Regions from separate parts of the Corynebacterium appendicis CIP 107643 genome, predicted to be linked through region 2. Evidence: riboswitches for the same ligand, from Rfam matches in the RefSeq annotation. Region 2 holds a riboswitch; the other holds the start of a gene.

Region 1 (10,362 bases), 1.0 Mb from region 2:
ATGGTGGGCAACCCAGTCAGATACGACTTGGCGAGTAGCGTCCGAGATGCGCTGGCCTTTCATGCGCGTACGAGCCGAGAGCGCATCGTCACTTTCAACAATGCGAACAAGTACTCGGCCTGCGATGGTGTCAACCACGATGACGAAGCGCTGCCGGAGATCTTTGAACTCATGTGGCAGCTCAACCGCGACGGGCTCGCCGATGACTCACTTGGATCCGCTACGCACGCGTCCGGCTCCTCGCGTGACTCCCTTGCAAAGCTGACGTTCACGCTTAGAGGAGCCCCTAATGTCGATTCCCGTACCCCTGACTCTCACTACCGCTGGTTCAGGCACGTGGGCAATGGGAGGCCACTACAAGCGCCGGCCTAAGGGCTTCAACAGACCCTGGACCCGCTGGGACGACACGAGCGAAAGTGACCCCGGCGAAGCATCTTGCGGTACTATCCCGCATCCTCTAGCGGACCTCCAGCACGAGGCCTTCGTTGCGTCGCCAGCCATCACCTCGGGAGGACCAGAGGCCTCCGGAGGATCTGCGTTCGCACCGACATCAGCTAGGCTCATGCGCCTTGCAGGCTACGCTGCCAAGGCGCATCCGGTAGACTGAGCGTGCGAACAACAGGTATCCCCCTTGAGCTTCATTGGCTCGTCGAGGATCAGGATGTCTGGGTCGTGAATCAGCGACGCGGCGAGCTGGACGCGCTGCTGGTTGCCCAGCGAGAGATCGTCGAGTTTGTCGTTCAGCCGCTCACCGAGGCCGAGCTGGTCGAGCAGCTCAGTGTCGCGCTGCTTGGCGGAGGCACCGTCGACGCCGTGCAGCTTGGCCAGGAAGACCAGCTGGTCCAAGATCTTTTCCTTGCCGTACAGGCCGCGCTCCTCGGGCATGTAGCCGATGCGGCGGCGGGAGTCGTCGTCAAGCGGGAGCCCGTCGAGAAGCACCTCGCCCGAATCGGCGGCGAGCACACCGAGCGCGATGCGCATCGTGGTGGACTTGCCGGCGCCGTTGGAGCCGACGAAGCCGTACATCTCGCCGTCGTGGACGGTGAAATTCATGCCGTCGAGGGCTTGGACGTCGCCGAAGCGCTTGTTCAGGTCGCGGATTTCGATTGTTGTCACGCGTCGAAAATAACAAAGTTCGGGTGGTGGACAGAGGCGGGGCTAGCATGGATTTATGACCACAACCATTTCCTCCCCTGCAGAGCATTTGTCCCGCGAACTCGGCTCCGACCAGGCGCTTTCCACCCGCCCGATCGACCGCATCAAGTACGCCCACGACGCGTCGCACTTCCTCTACACCCCGGACGTGGTGGTGGAGGCTCGCACCGCTCGCGACGTGGCGGCGGCGTTTCGCGCCTCGGCCTCCTCCGGCGCCCCGGTGGTGTTGCGATCCGGCGGCACCTCGCTGTCCGGCCAGGCCGGCGGCGCGGGCATGCTGGTGGACGTGCGCAAGCACTTCCGCGGCGTGGAGGTCCTCGACGGCGGGGCGCGCGTGCGCGTCCAGCCCGGCTCCACGGTGCGCCAAGTCAACGCCCACCTCGCGCCATACGGCCGCAAGATTGGGCCGGACCCGGCATCCGAGGGCGCGGCGACGATGGGCGGCGTGATTGCCAACAACTCCTCCGGCATGGCCTGCGGGACGCAGTTCAACACGTACAACACCATCGAATCGATGACGTTCGTGCTTCCGTCCGGCACCGTCATCAACACGGCGCACAAGGACGCGGAGGCGCAGTTCGCGAGGGAGGAGGCGGAGCTCGTCGCAAAGCTTGAGCAGCTGAAGCGGCGCGTGCGTGACAATCAGGAATCCGTGGACACCATCGAGCGCCACTTCGCGCTGAAGAACACGATGGGCTACAGCCTCAACGCGTTTTTGGACTACGAGTCGCCCCTGGACATCTTCATGCACCTGCTGGTCGCGTCCGAGGGCACTTTGGCGTTCATCGCTGAGGCGGTGCTGCGGACGGTGGAGGTGCCGAGACTCAAGACCACGACGATCGCGGTGTACCCGACGATCGACGCGGCGACGCGCTCGCTGCCCGCGCTGTTCGATTCCAAGGCGGCCACGCTCGAGCTGATGGATTCGCGCTCCATCGCGGTCGGGCGCGGTTTTGACTCGGTGCCGGAGCAGATCACCGGCTTCGAGCTGGACCAGCATGCGGCGCTGCTCATCGAGTACCACGCGAACGAGGAAGAGCAGCTGCGCGAGTACGAGCGCGCCGGCACGAAGCTCTTGGGCGAGCTGGATCTGGCCACGCCTGCGGAATTCTCCACTGACCCGAAGCAGGCTGCGAAGGCGTGGGCCTTCCGCAAGGGCCTCTACGCCCAGGTCGCGGAGGCGCGTCCGTCCGGCACGACAGCGTTGCTCGAGGACATCGCGGTGCCCGTCGAGGACCTTGCGGACACCTGCGGCGGGCTGCAGGGGCTGTTCGACGAATACTCCTACGACGACGCCGTCATCTTCGGCCACGCCAAGGACGGCAATATCCACTTCCTCATCACCGACCGTTTCGAGGGCGATGAGAACTTGGGCCGCTACGACGGGTTCAACGAGGCGATGGTGGATCTCGTGCTCGGCGCGGGAGGAAACCTCAAGGCTGAGCACGGCACCGGCCGTGTCATGGCGCCGTATGTGCGCCGCCAGTACGGCGACGAGCTCTACGAGGTCATGGTGGAGCTCAAGCGCGCCGCCGACCCGCGCGGAGTGATGAACCCGGGCGTGATCATCACCGACGACGAGCGCGAGCACATGAAGAATTTCAAGCTCAACCCGCAGGTCGAAGACGAGATCGACTCGTGCGTGGAATGCGGCTACTGCGAACCGGTCTGCCCGTCGCGGGATCTCACCATGACCCCGCGCCAGCGCATCGTCGTCCGCCGAGCTCGTGCCCAGGCGATCAAGGACGGCGACACCGAGCTGGTCAAGCACATCGATAAAGAATACCAGTACGAGGGAATCGACACCTGTGCCGTCGACTCCATGTGCGTGACCGCGTGCCCGGTGGGCATTGACACCGGCAAGTTCATCAAGTCCCTGCGCCGCGGCCAGGCCGGCGCCGTGGAGTCGGCCGGCTGGGCGGCCGCCGCGAAGGCGTGGGGGCCGGGTAACAAGCTCGCCTCCACCGCGCTGACCGGCGCGCACTACCTGCCCGCTTCGCTGGTGGAGAAGGTCACCGACGTCGCCCGCGCGCTCGTCGGTGAGGACACCGTACCGTCCTACCGGCCGGAGCTGACCAAGGGGGGAGTTTCCCGCTCCAAGGCGTTCGGCACGCGCATCGGCGACCCGAACGCAGAGCCCGTCGGCGTGTTCGTGCCCGCCTGCGTGAACTCCATGTTCGGCCCGCAGGGCGAGGGCATCGGCGCGTCCGCGGCATTCGCGAAACTCGTCGAGCGCGCCGGGCTGGCCCTCGTCGTGCCGGAAGGCATCGACGGCATGTGCTGCGGGACCCCGTGGGCGTCGAAGGGCATGGCCACCGGCCACGATATTATGCAGCGCCGCGTCAACGACGAGCTCATTGCCGCCACCGACGGCGGCCGCCTGCCCGTCATCGTCGACGCCGCCAGCTGCACGCACGGTTTCCAGGACATGGCCGAGACCATCGGCATCACTGTCATCGACGCCGTCGCGTTCGTCAACGACAAGGTGGTGGACAAGCTCGAGGTGTCCAACAAGATCGATTCGATCACGATCCACCCGACGTGCTCGGCCAAGCACCTTTCGCTTATCGACGACCTCTCCCAGGTCGCCGCTGCCGCCGCCGAGACAGTCAATGTGCCGCGGGAGTGGAACTGCTGCGGCTATGCAGGTGACCGCGGCATGCTCCACCCGGAGCTGACCCAGGCCGCCACGAAGCGCGAAGCGGAGGAAGTCGCCGAATTCGGTGCCGAGTGCCACGCCTCGTCCAACCGCACCTGCGAGCTGGGCCTGACCGCCGCGACGGGCAAGGATTACGAGCACGTCCTCGAGGTGCTGGAGCGCGTGAGCCGCTAAGCCATCACGACCTTGGTGATGCGTGGCAGAGCGATGCGCACCACAGCGTCGGTGGCGGCGACGTGCGCGTCGACCTGCCCGGCGGACACGGACAGCGGCAGGGCGGTGAGTGTCTGCCCTCGGCCGTTCTTGTCCACGTAGCCCAGCGTGACTTGGCGCCTGCCGCGCGCCGCCGCGCGGAGCACCTCGATGGTGTCGCCGGCGGGTGCCGGCGCGGGGTGCGTACCGGGGACCTCGGAGCGTAGGCGGGCAATGATCTGGTCGGCCTGTTCGTCGGTGACGGCGGTCGGGCGCGGCAGGTGCGACGGCGTGGCCGGAACGAGCGCCGGTTCGGGCGCCATATTCAACTGTGCGCCCGTCTCGTCTTCCGCGGTGGGCTGCAGGCCCGCTTTGCGCAGGGCGTCCATGAGCTTCGGCAGCGGCAGCTGCGAGACCGCGACGGTGGGGGCGAGCGGGCGGATGATTCCGCTGAGCTTCTCGGCCGCCGTCGTGATCAGCGCCGGGTCCGCGCTGCGGAGATAGCTCATTGCTGCTCCCGCGCGGATGGAGCCGTGGGTGCGGGCGGTGTCGTCGATGAGGAATGCAATGCCCTGGGGGACCTCGCCCATGACGTGGTCATCCAGCCAGGCGTGAATCTCGTCGGCGGTCAGCCCGCTGTCCAGGCCGCGGCGGACGGAGGCGTCGGTGATGCGCCAGACGCTGGCCATGCCGGGGGACTCGAGCTCCGCAATGCTCTCCAGGAATGCGCCCATCTCCGGCTCCAGCGGTCCGGGCGCGAGCACCGTCATGTCCGCCTGAGCGATGAGTGTGTCCACCGGGGCGGGCACGAGTGAACGTGTGGCGGCGGCGATATCGGAAGTGTCGAGGAGAGCTGTCAGCGGTGTTGATGCGGCGGGCGTCGCATCCAGGGCGCCGACGAAGCGGGCTTCCTCGATGACGGTGTCAATGAACGACGGTGGCAGCTGGGAGGCCGGCAGGGGAGCGAAGTAGAAGAGACGATCGGGGTCGCCGTGCTGGCGCAGGATGGTCAACCGTGCGCCGCGGGCATCGGGGGAGTGCATCTCCGGGGAGAGCAGCTTTTCGTCCTTGTCCGTCCGCCACGGGGAGGCGGCCCATCCGGTGAGCAGGATCGCCCACTGATCGGGCAGCGTCGCGTCCAACCACGTGAGCGCATCTTTCGTGGCGGCGAGAACATCGGCGTCCTCCACATTGCCGCGGCCGATCAGCCCGGCGGATTCGCCGATGGTGATCAGTAATGCCGGGTCGAAGCCGAGTTCTTTGCTCAAGTTCGTCCGGGCGCGCACGCCGACAGAGCCGTCCTTGTTCAGTGCGACGGGCTCGGCGAGCAGCAGCGTGATCAGTTGGCGGAGTTGTCGCACGGCGTCGAGCCCCTGCGTGGTGGCTGCGGTGTCAACCCTGTCCTGATCGATGTCTGGGGCGGACGGCTGCGTCATGGGGAAGGTCCGCGGCGGGTGGCCGCGCAGCACATCTCGGACCGGGCGGGGGAGACGGACGGTGCTCGAATCGACGCGGACGAGCAAACCCTTAGCGATGAGTGTGGCGACCGGCGTGGATGGATCCGCGTCCGGGGCGGCGGCTTTGGTGGTGCCCACGCCGCCGTTGGTGGCGAGCGTCTCCAGTACCTTGCGCTCTGGCGCGGAAATTTCGGCGATGAGGTCGTCGACATTGTCCGGCACCGGATCGGTCACGCGCCAGCCCGCGGGCACGGCGCTGAGCACCCCCGGTGCAATGCGGAGCTCGTCGTCACCTCCGAAGACGAGCGCATGCGCGCGGAGGTTGTCGAGTTTCCCTTCCGCGGCCTCGCCAGCGGCATCGTACGGATCGAATTCTGCCCCGGCATCCGCTAAGCGCTCGAGAAGAGCAAGATCGGGGGCGGTCAAGCGTCGTAAAGCTCGTGCAATCGACCCTGGAAGCGCGAGGCGCGTTGCCAGGGAAGCGATCTGCGGCGGCGCGGGAAAGAACGCGTCTGGCCGGGCGGTGATGAGCCGGCGCAGCGCGTCGTCGTCGAGTGCGGTGAGCGAACGGGTGAAGGAATTCATTGCGGGGGTGAGTTTACGTGCGTTTCAGGCGGTGACGTGAAAGAATGATGTTCATGGCTCAAGACGTTGACAACATCACCCAGATCAACCCGGCGTGGCCTGCGCACACCCCGGGTAACGGCCACCCGGTGACGGAGATTTCCTCCAAGCTCACGGGCGCCAACAGCCCCTTCGGCAACGACCTGATTCTGCCCCGTCCGTGGGAGGAAACCGGTTACGTACACAACACGCTGCGCGTCAACACCGCGCAGTAAGTCGCTGTAGCTTTTCGGCCGCGCAATGCTTCGATACTGAGGCGTTGCGCGGTTTTCTTTTTCTGGGTGAATAGACCGACCGGTTTAGTCTGATGCGGCGAACCTAGACTAGTTGGTTCATAGGTTGTAGACTCCCCAGTGCATTCGCACCTTATTAAACGCACTGGAGGATTCCATGATTTTGACCGGTTTAGCGGTCGGTACCGCCCTGGGCATCGTCATGCAGCGCGGACGATTCTGCGTGACAGGCATGATGCGCGATGTCTTCCTGCAGAAGCAGGGACGCGGCCTTGTCGCGTTCTTCATCGTCATCGCTGTCCACGCCATTGGTCTTGCGGCCCTGACGTCGCTCGGCGTCATCTCACCGGAGTACCGCACCTTCGCGCCGCTTGCTGTCGCGCTCGGCGGCTTCATCTTCGGTCTCGCGATCATTCTCGCCGGCGGTTGCGCCTCGGGCACGTGGTACCGCTCTGGCGAAGGCTTGGTCGGCTCCTGGTTCGCGCTGCTGTTCTACGGTCTGTCCGCGTCCGCCATGAAGAGCGGCTTCCTCTCCGGCTTCAATGACAAGCTGAAGGAATGGGACACCGGCTGGACCACGTTGCCGCAGACATTCGGCATTTCCGTGTGGTGGTTTGCGATTCCATTCGCTCTCGTTACTGCCTACGTCGCGCAGCGCTTCCTCGCCCGCGACGCCGCGAAGCCGAAAGTCACCCTGGAGCAGCCGTGGTACCGCAAGCCGCTGCACCCGTACACCGTCGGCGCCGTCATCGGCCTGCTCGGTGTGCTGGCGTGGCCGCTGTCCGCGGCGACCGGCCGCAATACCGGCCTGAGCATCACCACCCCGTCTGCGCACCTGATGAGCTACATCACCACGGGTGAGGCCGAGTATCTCAACTGGGGCACCCTGCTGGTTCTGGGCATCCTTGTCGGCTCCTACATCGCCGCGAAGGTCTCCGGCGAATTCCGTGTCCGCGTTCCGGACGGCCGCACGTCCGTCCGCGCGATCATCGGCGGCATCGGCATGGGTGTCGGCGCGTCCCTGGCCGGCGGCTGCACCGTCGGGAACGGCATGGTTCAGACGTCGCTGTTCAGCTACCAGGGCTGGGTCGCCACAGCCTTCATCGCTCTCGGTGTCTTCGTCGGTGCGAAGCTGTGGCTGAAGCCGTCCGGCGTGAAGCAGGGGGCTGCTCAGGATTCCGGCGTGTACACCACCGACGAGTCCATCAGCGACCCGCAGCTTGCCGGCGTCGAACCGCGCGAATCGGAGGTCGAGGAGGCGCCGAAGTTCAATATCGTCTCCGCTTCCGGCGGCGTCGGTTTGAAGACGAAGCCGAAGCAGGACACCACGGCCCGTCCGCTCGGTAATGGCCGCTACATCCTGGACACCCTCGGCGATGTCTGCCCGTTCCCGCTGATTGAGGCGAAGCAGGCGATGTCCGAACTCGATCCGGGCGAAGAGCTAATCATCGACTTCGACTGCACCCAGGCGACCGAGTCCATCCCGCAGTGGGCCGCCGATGACGGCCACGGCGTGAAGGACTTCGTGCAGAACCAGAATGCTGGCTGGCAGATCACCGTTGTCAAGGATGCCGCGGACTAGAACTGAGTCCAGCTAGCGTCTGCATAGGAAAAGAGCGCCCGCCCCGCGAGGGGTGGGCGCTCTTGCCGTCCTGCTAAAAGCGATTAGCCGCCGATGTACTGCGTCTTCAGATCGGAGACGTAGTCGTTGACGTTGGACTGGATGGCGGAGGCGATGGCCTGGGTGTCGCCGGCGAGGACAGCGTCGACCAGCGGCTTGTTGGCAACGTAGAACGCGTTGTAGTCGTTGCGGTTGGCCTTGTAGGTCGCGGTGACGCTGGCCGGGACGGCGATGCCGCGGTTGTTCAGCTCGCGGGTGATGGAGGAGTAGACAGCGTCGACCTCGAGCTCGGTGCTCTTCTTAGCGGCCGGCTTCGGAGCGGCAGCCGGCTTCGGCTTGTTGGCGGAGACGTTGCGCGGGGTCGGAGCGGAGTTCAGGCCCAGACGGGCGGAGCATGCCGGCCATGCGCCCCAGCCCTGGCCGGCGAGAGTGCGCTCAGCGACAGCGATCTGCTGCTCACGGGTTGCCTGGTGCGGCAGCGGAGCGAACTCGTTGCCGCCGTAAGCGCGCCAGGTGCCGGCGTTGAACTGCAGGCCGCCGTAGTAGCCGTTACCGGTGTTGATGTGCCAATTGCCGCCGGCCTCGCACTGTGCGAGACGGTCCCAGTCGGAATCCGGGGCAGCGGAGGCGATCGGGCTGATCAGCGCGGTGGTGGCCAAGGCGGCGGTTGCGCCAGCGGCGACCTTGGTGGACAGGTTACGGTTCTGCTTGCTGTGACGTCCCATAGTGGGGTGTGTTTCCTCTCTTGTTCTACGTCTGCGAGGTGAGCTGTCGGGTTCAGGCTGAGGTTTGAATCACCTGGCCGCCCAGACGGCGGCTTCACCCCAAGCGGAGCTCGCTCCGCGGTGCACTCGCGCGTTTCACGCTGTGCTGGGTGGGTCCCCCGCTTTTGTCCTATGTACTTGTGCACTTGCGTCGTATTTCATGCCAGCCGGACAAAACTGAACGTGGCTGGCAGCGTTAAAAGGTCACGCCCGCGTTCGGGGCATGGCAAGAACTGTATCCGTTTATAACGATTGAGTCACGTTCTCGGCACGATTTGTGATGCGTGTGAAGAATGTGATTAGTGCTCGTTGTGTTTTATGCTTGGTTACCTGCGGTAATCTTGGTTTCGTGACCTGTCGCACAACCGTTGCCGTCTGCGTGTCGTGAATGGGGGACTAGGCGGTGGGGAGTGGTGGCGCTACACTGTTACCTTTGAATTCTTTCGATTATCGAGGGTGTGATCGCGCATGCCAGTAGGAAAAGTGAAGTGGTTCGACGCCGACAAGGGCTTCGGCTTCGCTTCTAACCCGGGGGACGAAGACGTCTACGTGGGCAAGAATGTCCTGCCCGAGGGCATCGACGAGCTCTTCCCGGGGCAGCGAATTGAGTTCGATTTCGCCGCTGGCCGCCGTGGCCCGCAGGCGCTCCGCGTGAGGGTGCTCGACGAGCCGCGCCGCCGCCCGGTGCACCGCCGCAAGCCGGAGGAGCTGGGCAGCATGCTCGCAGACGTGATGTCCATGCTGGAGACGCAGGTGCAGCCGGCGCTCGACGCAGGCCGTTACCCGGAGCGCAAGGAATCCCGCCAGATCGCGGAGATCCTCCGCGCCGTCGCGAAGGAGCTCGACGTCTAAGCGCTCCGCGCCTACTATTTAGCCTCCGTCGTGAACGCCCATGTGGTCACGACGGGGGTTTCTTCGCCTTTATCGTCGGCACCGACAAGCAGGGTGGAGACCTCCATGACGACAAGGTGGGTGTCGTTGCCGTCGTTGTCTGCGGTCACGGGGATGTCCACCTCGGTGGCCTCGCCCGGGGTGAAGGTGCGCTCGGAATTGGCGGCTGGGTCGTCGTAAATGCTCAGCACCGACCATTGCTGCTGGGCGACCTCGTCCGGAACGGTGATGCGGATATTCGCCGCGCCGTCGGCGTTGACGCGCGCGATGTCGCCCTCCGGGCACTCCGCGCCGAATTCGCAGACGCTGAACGGGGTGGCGGACACCTCGTCCTCTTTATCGGCGCCGTCGGCGTGAGCTGCGACCTCGATCTCGGCAGGCGGCGTGGCGGGGCGGTTCTCCTGCCAGTTCAAGAAGAAGTAGAGGCCGCCGGCAATGGCGATCACGGCGATGGCGATAGCCGCCACCGTCAACGCGGTCTTGGATGTTCCTGCCTTGCTTTCCACCATGACTATGCAGTCTAACTGGCGCGGTTCCTACTTCGGTTCGAAGGTGACTCGGTACATGTCCGGCCACCGCTTGCCGGTCAAGTAGAACTCGTTGCCGCTGTTCGGGATGAACGCGATGCCGTTGAGAACGTGGTTCGGATCGGGGGAGGCGTTGTTGGGGACAGCGGAGGCGTCGATAAGCGCCTCGACGCTTCCTGTCTCCGCATCGATGCGCACGATGTCCGTCGTGGTGAAAATATTTGCGTAAATATCGTCGC
Region 2 (10,362 bases):
GTGGCTGCTGGCTCTCGGTGCTGTTGTCCTCATTTGGGCGACCACCAAGCTGAACCTGCAGTACGGCATCCCGCGCGAGAAGCACTAAGCCTTCCACGCTTCGCGCGCCCTACCCCGCACCTGACATCATGATCGGTGCGGGGATTTTTCACGCCGATATACCTATATATCCGCGCCGAGTGGGGGGGCATACGAAAGTAGGGGTCGGGTACCGTTTCCCCAGGGATTAAATGTGAATCCGGTCACACCTGGGAACTAAAAGAAAATCACGGCCGCTTTGGTGCATGCGTGCAGGAGCTGTCCGGAATCGCGGGGGGACCAGAATGGAAAATTCTGTCCGCCGGTGACCTGCACCGATGAACGGCGTAAAGCGAGCCCAAATAGTTCCCGGAACTTTTATGGGGACCGACACGCGCAGGAAACAGAAAGAAAACGGCTGGTCCTCGTTGTGCTCACATGAAAAATTCGGGGGTGAACAAGGTGACTTTATGGTTGAAAAAGGCGATACTGATACGCGTGACGACTGCAACAACGAACCCAGGTATGGCGACAGCGCCCGACCGTCTCCCTGTGCTGAACCGACCGAACATGGTCAGCGTGGGAACGATCGTGTTCCTCGCCCAAGAATTGATGTTCTTCGCCGGCTTGTTCGCGATGTACTTCACCTCGCGCGCAAACGGCATGTCCACCGGTGACTGGTCGAACCAAACGGACCACCTCAACGTGGTCTTCGGCACGATCATCACCATCGTCCTAGTGACCTCCTCGGTCACCTCTCAGCTCGGTGTCTTCGCCGCTGAGAAGGGCGATGTCTTCGGTCTGCGCAAATGGTTCACCGTGACCATCGTGCTCGGCGTGGTCTTCTTGGGCCTCGTCGCATTCGAGTGGACCGAGATGGTCATGGCGGGGGTCACCCCGCAGTCCAGCGTGTACGGATCGGTGTTCTACATCATCACCGGCTTCCACATGGCGCACGTGACCGCGGGCATTATCGCCTTCGTCGTGGTCATGCTCCGTGTGGCCAAGTCGAAGTTCACTCCGGCTCAGGCAACTGCCGCCATGGTGACCTCCTACTACTGGCACTTCGTCGATGTCGTGTGGATCGGCGTGTTCGTTACTCTCTACTTGGTTCAGTAGCGCGGCCTTGACCGGACGTAAGCACTAACCACTGATTTTCGCTTAAGGGAACAACATGGATAACACCCCAAAGAAGGCGCGGAACCGCCGCAGGATGCGCCGTTCCGCCGCCGGCGCTCTGGCGCTCGGCATCGGTCTCTCGGGTGCCGGCCTGCTGGCTACGGCCCTGACCCCGGATGCGCAGGTGGCCACCGCCCAACGCGATGACCAAGCGCTGATTCAGGAAGGTAAAGACCTCTACGAGCAGGCCTGCATCACCTGCCACGGTGCGAACCTGCAGGGCGTGAAGGACCGCGGTCCTTCCCTGATCGGCACCGGCGAAGGCGCCGTCTACTTCCAGGTCAACTCCGGCCGTATGCCGATGATGTCCAACGACGCTCAGGCTGAGCGCAAGAAGCCGCGCTACTCCGAAGCTCAGACACTGGCTATGGCCGCATATGTTGCAGCTAACGGCGGCGGCCCGGAGCTCGTGTACAACGAGGACGGCTCCATCGCGATGGAGGAGCTGCGCGGCAAGAACTTCGACGGCGACATTCAGGCCGCCGACGTTGCCCGCGGTTCCGAGCTGTTCCGCCTGAACTGCGCGTCCTGCCACAACTTCACCGGACGCGGCGGCGCGCTGTCCTCCGGTAAGTACGCGCCTGTGCTGGATCCTGCCAACGAGCAGGAGATCTACCAGGCGATGCTGACCGGCCCGCAGAACATGCCGAAGTTCTCCGACCGTCAGCTGACCGCTGACGAGAAGCGCGACATCATCGCCTTCATCAAGTCGTCCAAGGAGACCCCGAGCCCGGCTGGCTGGGCACTGGGCGGCATCGGCCCTGTTGCTGAGGGTCTGGCTATGTGGATCATCGGCGTCACCCTCATCGGTGCAGCCGCAATGTGGATTGGATCGCGCTCATGAGCAATGAAGTAAAGAAGAATTACACCAGCGAAGAGCTGGACAAGATGAGCAACGCCGAGCTTGCTGCTCTGGGCACCGAGCTTGACGACGTCACGGTGGCGTACCGGAAGGAGCGCTTCCCGCTCGAGAACGATCCGGCTGAGAAGCGCGCCGCTGCTGGCGTGAACATCTGGCTGGCGATCTCGATCATTGCCGGGCTCGCGTTCCTCGGCGTGTACTTGTTCTGGCCGTGGGAGCCCCGCTTCCACAGCCAGGAGGGCCTGGGCCTCTTCAGCCTCTACACCCCGCTGCTGGGTCTGACCTCCGGTCTGTCCCTGATCGCGCTCGGTGTCGCGATTGTTCAGTACGTCAAGAAGTTCATCCCAGAGGAGATCGCGGTTCAGCGCCGCCACGACGGCCGTTCCTCCGAGCTTGACCGCCGCACCACGACGGCTTTGCTGAATGACGCATGGCAGACCTCCACTCTCGGCCGTCGTAATGTCATGAAGGGCCTCCTGGGGGGCGCTGGCCTTATGGCCGGCCTGGTCATCATCGCCCCGCTCGGCGGCATCATCAAGAACCCGTGGCGCGTGCGTCACCAGATGAATTACAACGGCGACGGCACCCTGTGGACCCAGGGCTGGTCCCTGGCTCGCGAGGGCAAGAAGCTGTACCTCGGCCGCGACACCTCCGCGATTGCCGAGCTGCACGACACCGATGCCGGCAAGCACTACAGCACCGCTGGTGTCTCCCGTCTGGTGCGCATGCGCCCGGAGGATCTGGACGCCGCTTCGATGGAGACGGTCTTCCCCCTCCTCGAAGAGGATGTCAACGACGGCGACAAGTACGACGCCGAGCGCGACGTGTACGAGAACCACATGCACTCGATTCACGGCCCGCGCAATGCAGTCATGCTGATCCGTCTGCGTTCCTCCGACGCGGCCAAGGTTGTCGAGCGCGAGGGGCAGGAAGACTTCCACTACGGCGATTACTACGCCTACTCGAAGATCTGCACCCACATCGGTTGCCCAACCTCTCTCTACGAGGCGCAGACCAACCGCATTCTGTGCCCGTGCCACCAATCGCAGTTCGATGCTTTGGAGCACGGCAAGCCGGTCTTCGGCCCGGCGGCCCGCGCTCTGCCGCAGCTGCCTATTGAAATCGACGAAGACGGTTACCTCATCGCCCGCGGGGACTTCATTGAGCCCGTCGGCCCGGCATTCTGGGAGCGTAAGTCATAATGAGTACCAAATTGGCGCAAGCCGCGGACAACGCTGACTCGCGGTTCACTATCTCGGGCGCGCTGCGCCCGCAGCTGAACAAGGTCTTCCCGACCCACTGGTCCTTCATGCTGGGTGAGATGGCGCTGTACAGCTTCATCATCCTGCTGCTGACCGGTGTCTACCTGGCCCTGTTCTTCGACCCGTCTATCACCAAGGTCATCTACGACGGTGGCTACCTGCCGCTCAACGGTGTGGAGATGTCGCGCGCATACGCGACGGCACTGGACATCTCCTTTGAGGTCCGTGGCGGTCTCTTTGTCCGGCAGATGCACCACTGGGCCGCCCTGATGTTCATGATGGCGATGTTCGCCCACATGCTCCGCATCTTCTTCACCGGCGCATTCCGTCGCCCGCGTGAGGCTAACTGGATCATCGGCGTGACCCTGATCCTGCTGGGCATGGCTGAGGGCTTCATGGGCTACTCGCTGCCGGACGACCTGCTCTCCGGTGTCGGCCTGCGAATCATGTCCGCCATCATCGTCGGTCTGCCTATCATCGGCACTTGGCTGCACTGGGCAATGTTCGGCGGCGACTTCCCGTCGGACCTCATGCTGGACCGCTTCTACATCCTGCACGTGCTGATCCTGCCGGGCATCATCCTTGCACTCATCGCGGCGCACCTGCTGCTCGTCTGGTTCCAGAAGCACACCCAGTTCCCGGGACCGGGCCGGTCCGAGAACAATGTTGTCGGTATCCGAATCATGCCCGTCTTCGCCGTGAAGGCCGTGGGCTTCGGCATGCTGGTCTTCGGTGTTCTCGCACTGATGGCTGGTGTCACCACCATTAACGCGATCTGGAATATCGGCCCGTACAACCCGTCGCAGGTCTCCGCTGGTTCCCAGCCGGATATCTACATGCTGTGGACTGATGGTGCCGCCCGTGTCATGCCGGCGTGGGAACTCTACCTCGGCAACTACACCATCCCGGGCGTGTTCTGGGTGGCGTTGATGGCCGGCATCATGGTGGTCCTGCTGCTGACTTACCCGTTCATCGAGAAGAAGGTCACCGGCGACGACGCCCACCACAACCTGCTTCAGCGTCCGCGCGATGTTCCGGTCCGCACCGGCATCGGCGTCATGGGCCTGGTCTTCTTCCTGCTGCTGACGCTGTCCGGTGGTAACGACCTGTTCGCGTACCACTTCCAGATTTCGCTGAACGCGATGACCTGGATCGGCCGTATCGGTCTGATTGTTCTGCCGCCGCTCGCGTACTTCATCACGTACCGCATCTGCGTGGGTCTTCAGCGCAGCGACCGTGAGGTCTTGGAGCACGGCCTTGAGACCGGTGTCATCCAGAAGCTGCCGAACGGCGCCTTTGTCGGAGTCCACCAGCCGCTGGGTCCGGTCGACGCCGACGGCCACCAGATCCCGCTGGAGTACGCCGGTGCACGAGTGCCGAAGCAGCTCAACGAACTCGGCTACGCAGATTCGGAGACCTCCGGTATCTTCTCGCCGGATGATCCTTCGATCACCGCCAAGCGTAACGAGATCAAGCGCGCCAACCACCACGAGGAGATTGAGACCCTCCGTGCCCTCGAGGCCGAGAAGGGTGCCTCCGACCGTGACGCGGGCGCCATCGAGCGCAAGCGCAAGTAAGCGCTAAACGCACGCGGTTAAAACCCCCTCTCCTGACCACCCGGAACTGAACCGGGGTGGGAGAGGGGGTTTCCTCTTGTTTATAGCGTTTTTGTAACAGTGTGGCGAGTGTCACAGTTTTATTTGCGCCGTCTCCGTGACTCGCGAAAGAGCCCTCCCGATTGCATTTACCGTTCCTATCTGTGCTGGTCAGCTGAAAAAGCCGCGATGATAGATAATTTCCCAGTTAAACGTTCAGAACATATAATGTCCGATAATCTGGACGCCGAGAAAGATTACGAAACGATAACGGGCGCGTCGCTAGACAACGTCCGTGTCCATTTCGTAACCTATCTGAGACCTTGCGGCCACAGAGGCGCAAGCGATAAGACATCAGAACACTAAGCCGAATTCCATTTCGCCCCATGGCGGGAATGGAAGCCGGGGAACCGAGAACGTTTCCTGGGGTGAAAGGGAAGCAAGGAGCGCGCGTAGAGCGTGCCGGAGCAACCCGAGGTGAATTCCTGCACCGAACCCGACAGCTAACCCGGTAGGCGTCACTGGAAGATATTGGAGATTGTCCATGGCTAAGCACCGCCGCCACAACGCGACTGCAAAGCGCAGCATCGCTACCGCCTCCGCGCTCGTCGCGGGTGCAACCCTTTTCGCACCGGCCACCGCAGAAGCGGCTCAGGTCAAGGTCCCGAACACCGGCATCGCTGCCGAGGTTCCGGGCATCGAGAACGTCCCGGGCATTGCTAGCGTCCCGGGCATCGAGCAGTGGATCCCGTCCCTCGCCGGCAAGGCAGACAAGAATGCTGATGTCCGCGCTGCCATCACCGCAGTGAAGAATGTTCCGGGAGTCAATAATGTCCCGGGCTTCAGCGACTGGATCAACGGCGTCGAGGCGAAGTACGCCCCGGCACCGGCTCAGACCGAGTACCGCGCTGTCACCAAGGCTGCCCCGAAGCCGCAGCAGTCCCAGGGTGACCGCATCGTGTCCATCGCCAAATCCAAGATCGGCTCCCCGTACGTCTACGGTGCCGCCGGGCCGAACGCCTTCGACTGCTCTGGCTTCACCTCCTGGGTCTACGCCCAGGCTGGCAAGCAGATTCCGCGTACCTCCGGTGCGCAGGCTTCCGCAGGCCGCAACGTCGCTATCTCGGACCTGCAGCCCGGCGACATCGTCGTTTACTACAGTGGCGCGTCCCACGTCGGTATCTACGCCGGCAACGGCCAGATCATCGACGCGCTGAACTCCGGTACCCCGGTGAGCTACCGCCCGCTGAATTACATGCCGATCCACTCGGCAGTGCGCTTCTAAGCGTCACGAGCTCTCAGTGCTCAACCGGCCGCGGCCCCCTAAAACAACGGGATGTCCGCGGCCGGTTCTTTTTCTCAATATTCACTGTGGTCACAGGGTTAGATGTTCCGGAAAATAAGTGTTCTGGGCGTTTGACCGGGGGCCTCCCGCCGATTAACTTTGTTACAAGTTTGTAATCCTCATAGATCCTTCGCTGTGCCCCCTTTTCAACGGGGGGTGCGTCTGTGTTTTTGAAAGTAGAGGTTCCCGACATGGGCATCGACCGCGCTGCTTCCCCTCTGAGCTCCCGTGGCCTCAGCCGCTTCACTATGACTTCCGCTGCCGCCGGTCTGGTGACGGTGGCTGTCGCGTTCGGCGGCGTCGCTGTGCCCGCGCATGCCGACGAGGGCAACGACCTGATCAAGGAGATGGAGAAGATCTCCGAGAAGGCCACCGCGAAGGCGGAAGAGGTCAAGGAGATCGAGGACAACATCGCTAAGGGTGAGCGCGAGGTAAAGGCGCTGAAGAAGACCGCCGAAGAAGTACAGCGTGCCGCCCGCAAGGCTTCCAAAGCCCAACATAGAACTCAGGGCGACGTGGACTACCAGGCGCGCGTCCAGTATCGCAACCTCTCCAACGACGCGAACGTGAACGCGCTCGAGTCCGCCAACCCGCAGGAAGCAATCGACCGCGCTGCGTACCTCGGCTCGCTGTCCCGCTCTGCGCAGCGCATGCTCGACGAGTCGCAGAAGCTGAACCAGGTCGCCGCCCAGCGGGCGACCGACGCGAATATCGCGGTGGCAGTGGCGAATTACCGCCAGTCCGAGTTGGAGGGCCAGCGCAAGAAGCTCGAGCGGGAACGCCGCGAGTTGGACGGCCAGGTCAAGGACGTGGAGAAACGTGTTGACGCATTCACGCCGGAACAGCGTTCCCGTTGGGAGTCCAAGAATGGCCCGGTGGCGCTCGACGTCCCGCCGTCGGCGAACGCGAACGGTGTTGTCGGTGCCGCACTGTCCAAGATCGGATCCCCGTACGGTTGGGGTGCCGCCGGTCCGAACCAGTTCGACTGCTCCGGCCTGATGTACTGGGCGTACCAGCAGAACGGCAAGTCGATTCCGCGCACGTCCAGCGCCCAGCTCGCGGGTGGCACGTCGGTGCCGTTGTCTGAGCTTCAGCCGGGCGACATCATCGGCTACTACCCGGGCGTGACCCACGTGGGGATGTACGTCGGCAACGGCCAGGTGGTCCACGCGTCGGACTACGGCATCCCGGTCCAGGTCGTCCCGATGAACTCCATGCCTGTTCAGGGCGCTGTCCGTTACTAGAGGGGCATGACCACACTCCTCGTCACGAATGATTTCCCGCCCACCGTCGGCGGGATTCAGTCGTATCTGCGGGATTTTGCGGAAGAATTCGTCCGGCTACGCGGCAGCGGGTCGCTCGTCGTCTTCGCCTCCACGCAAGACGAGCAGGAAGCATCGCTTTACGACGCCACGTTGAGCTACACCGTCCACCGCTGGCCCGCTTCGGTGATGCTTCCGACTCCGGCGACGGTGCGCCGCATGCACGAGCTGATTGCCCAGCACGGCATCACCACCGTCTGGTTCGGTGCGGCCGCGCCATTGGCCGTGATGGCGCCAGCGGCGCGGAAAGCGGGAGCGAAGAAGATCGTCGCCACCACCCACGGCCATGAGGTCGGCTGGTCGATGGTGCCGGGCGCACGCCAGGTGCTGCGCCGCATCGGCAATGCCGCCGACGCAGTCACCTATATCTCCGAATACACGCTGCGCCGATTTCATTCTGCGTTCGGGGACAGGGCAGACTTCGTCCCCCTGCCGTCTGGAGTGGACACCGACTTCTTCCGTCCAGCTGCTCCTGAGCAGCGGGCCGCCGCGCGCAGCAGGCACGGACTCGGGGCCGGCCCACTCGTCGTGGTGGCCTCGCGCCTCGTGCCGCGGAAAGGGCAGGACCGGTTGATCGAATGCTGGCCGCGTGTGCAGGCCGCCGTTCCTGGCGCTTCTCTCGTTGTCGTGGGGGAGGGAAACTACGAGCCGAAACTGCGGAAACTGGCGCACCTGCACGGGGTCGCCAGCGACGTGCACTTTCTCGGCCGCCTGCCGCGGGAGCAGATGCGCGATGTCGTCGCCGCCGCAGACATCATGGCCATGCCGGCCCGCACGAGGGGAGGAGGTCTCGACGTCGAGGGCCTAGGCATCGTCTACCTCGAGGCCCAGGCGTGCGGTGTGCCCGTCATCGCCGGTAATTCCGGCGGCGCGCCTGAGACGGTGACGGATGCTTCCGGGATCGTCGCCGACGGCAACGACACAGACGAGATCGCCGCAGCAGTGATCGAGCTTTTGAGGGACCTGCAGCGGCGCGCCGCAATGGGCGAAGCCGGACGCGCGTTCGTGGGAGAGCACTTCTCCTGGAACGTGCTGGGGCAGCGCCTCGCGGATCTCCTTGAGCCCCCGGGAGCTGTGTAAAGGAGAGACGAGAGACACAGCGAGTATCGGGTTATACGCAGACGGAATAGCAGAGGAAATATAGGACCCGAACTGCCGGGGCTAGAATATTGACTCATGCCTACGCACAACCGCGCCGAAACCGCTGAAAGCGACCCGAGCGCTGTTCCGCTCACCATCGGATTCGACATTGGCGGCACGAACACCCGCGCAGGAGTAGTCGATGCGTCGGGCACGGTGCTGGACACGGTGTCCACCCACACGCCGGAAGACGAGGACAGCCTCGTCCACGCCATCGTGGAGCTGGTGGAGCAACTCCGCCGCAAGCATTCCGTCAGCGCCGTCGGCGTCGCGGCCGCAGGCTTTTTGGACCCGGCCTGCGAAGTCGTCCGCTTCGCGCCACACCTGCCCTGGAAAGACAACGCTCCTGTGCGCGATATCCTGCAGGAAGAGCTCGAGTTGCCTGTGCGCTTGGAACACGACGCTAATTCGGCGGCGTGGGGCGAATACCGCTTCGGTGCCGCGAAAGATGCCGACACATGGGTGCTTTTCGCCGTGGGCACAGGCATCGGCGCCACGCTCATGCACCACGGGGAGATTTACCGCGGCTCGTTCGGCACAGCGCCCGAATTCGGGCATTTGACCGTCGTGCCCGGCGGGCGCGCCTGCTCCTGCGGCAAACGGGGCTGCCTCGAGCGCTACGCTTCCGGCACAGCGCTCGTGGATACTGCTGTAGAGATCGCAGAACGCGGCGGGTTCGACGGGTGCGGGCTGTACCGGCGCGTCGTCGATAAGCGTGCGTCGGGCAACGATGTCGTCGCCGCCGCACGTTCCGGCGACGCGCTCGCGCTGGCCACCATGGACCATTTCGCGCAGTGGCTCGGGCAGGGCCTGTCGATTGTGTGTGATGTTTTAGACCCGGAGCTCATCGTGCTCGGCGGGGGAGTGAGCCAGGACGCGGACCTGTTCATGGATACTGCCCGCACGGGCATGAACTCCGGTGTCGTCGGATCCGGCTTCCGTCCCACTCCGCGTCTCGAAACCGCTGAGCTCGGCGCGCAGGCAGGTATGATTGGCGTTGCTGATTTGGCCCGAAACATGGTTTAGAAGGAAACATGAACAACAAGTGGTACAAGTTTTTCAAGTACATCCTGATCGGGCCGTGGCTGCGGATCTGGAACCGCCCCGAAACTGAAGGGCTCGAGCACATCCCGCCGGAAGGCGCCCCCGCACTCATGGTGTCCAACCACCAGGCAGTGATGGATTCCTTCTACTTCCCGCTCGTGTGCCCGCGCCAGCTCGTGCATCCGGCGAAGCAGGAGTACTTCACTGCGCCGGGCGTGGTCGGTCGCATCCAGAAATTCTTCTTCACCTCTGTGGGCCAGGTGCCCATCGACCGTCAGGCGAAGGATGCCGGCGCGCACCTGCTCGAGGTCGCCCAGGACGTCTTCGACAAAGGCGACCTGTTCTGCATCTACCCGGAGGGCACCCGCTCCCCGGACGGCCGAATCTACAAGGGCAAGACCGGTATGGCGCGCGTAGCCATGGAGTCCGGAGTGCCGTGCATTCCCGTCGCCATGATCGGCACCCGCAACGCGAACCCGATCGGCTCTTGGATTCCGCGCCCGGCAAAGGTGCGCGTGAAGATCGGCGAGCCCGTCGACCCGCACCAGTGGGCGCGCGATAACGGGTACGAGCCGAACGATTCCGCAGTATGGCG

Evidence for each region. A riboswitch is a leader RNA that binds a small molecule or an ion and turns the genes downstream of it on or off. The one in region 2 is predicted to bind cyclic di-AMP.
Region 1: another riboswitch for cyclic di-AMP. It lies ahead of CAPP_RS03060 (resuscitation-promoting factor Rpf1 domain-containing protein); the one in region 2 lies ahead of CAPP_RS07955 (C40 family peptidase).

Annotation. Positions count from the first base shown of each region.
Region 1 is NZ_CP046976.1:600,583-610,944, forward strand. It holds gene CAPP_RS03030 (hypothetical protein) at 1-372, shown strand; partial or broken gene CAPP_RS03035 (ABC transporter ATP-binding protein) at 643-1,116, opposite strand; gene CAPP_RS03040 (FAD-binding and (Fe-S)-binding domain-containing protein) at 1,172-3,988, shown strand; gene CAPP_RS03045 (helicase-associated domain-containing protein) at 3,985-6,048, opposite strand; gene CAPP_RS03050 (hypothetical protein) at 6,102-6,302, shown strand; gene CAPP_RS03055 (YeeE/YedE thiosulfate transporter family protein) at 6,478-7,902, shown strand; gene CAPP_RS03060 (resuscitation-promoting factor Rpf1 domain-containing protein) at 7,986-8,666, opposite strand; cyclic di-AMP (ydaO/yuaA leader) riboswitch at 8,680-8,846, opposite strand; gene CAPP_RS03065 (cold-shock protein) at 9,174-9,557, shown strand; gene CAPP_RS03070 (DUF2771 domain-containing protein) at 9,572-10,105, opposite strand; gene CAPP_RS03075 (glutaminyl-peptide cyclotransferase) at 10,133-10,362, opposite strand, start outside.
Region 2 is NZ_CP046976.1:1,618,913-1,629,274, reverse strand. It holds gene ctaF (aa3-type cytochrome oxidase subunit IV) at 1-88, shown strand, start outside; gene ctaE (aa3-type cytochrome oxidase subunit III) at 517-1,137, shown strand; gene qcrC (cytochrome bc1 complex diheme cytochrome c subunit) at 1,193-2,041, shown strand; gene qcrA (cytochrome bc1 complex Rieske iron-sulfur subunit) at 2,038-3,261, shown strand; gene qcrB (cytochrome bc1 complex cytochrome b subunit) at 3,261-4,898, shown strand; cyclic di-AMP (ydaO/yuaA leader) riboswitch at 5,272-5,449, shown strand; gene CAPP_RS07955 (C40 family peptidase) at 5,461-6,201, shown strand; gene CAPP_RS07950 (C40 family peptidase) at 6,510-7,505, shown strand; gene CAPP_RS07945 (glycosyltransferase family 4 protein) at 7,512-8,663, shown strand; gene CAPP_RS07940 (ROK family protein) at 8,760-9,749, shown strand; gene CAPP_RS07935 (lysophospholipid acyltransferase family protein) at 9,758-10,362, shown strand, end outside.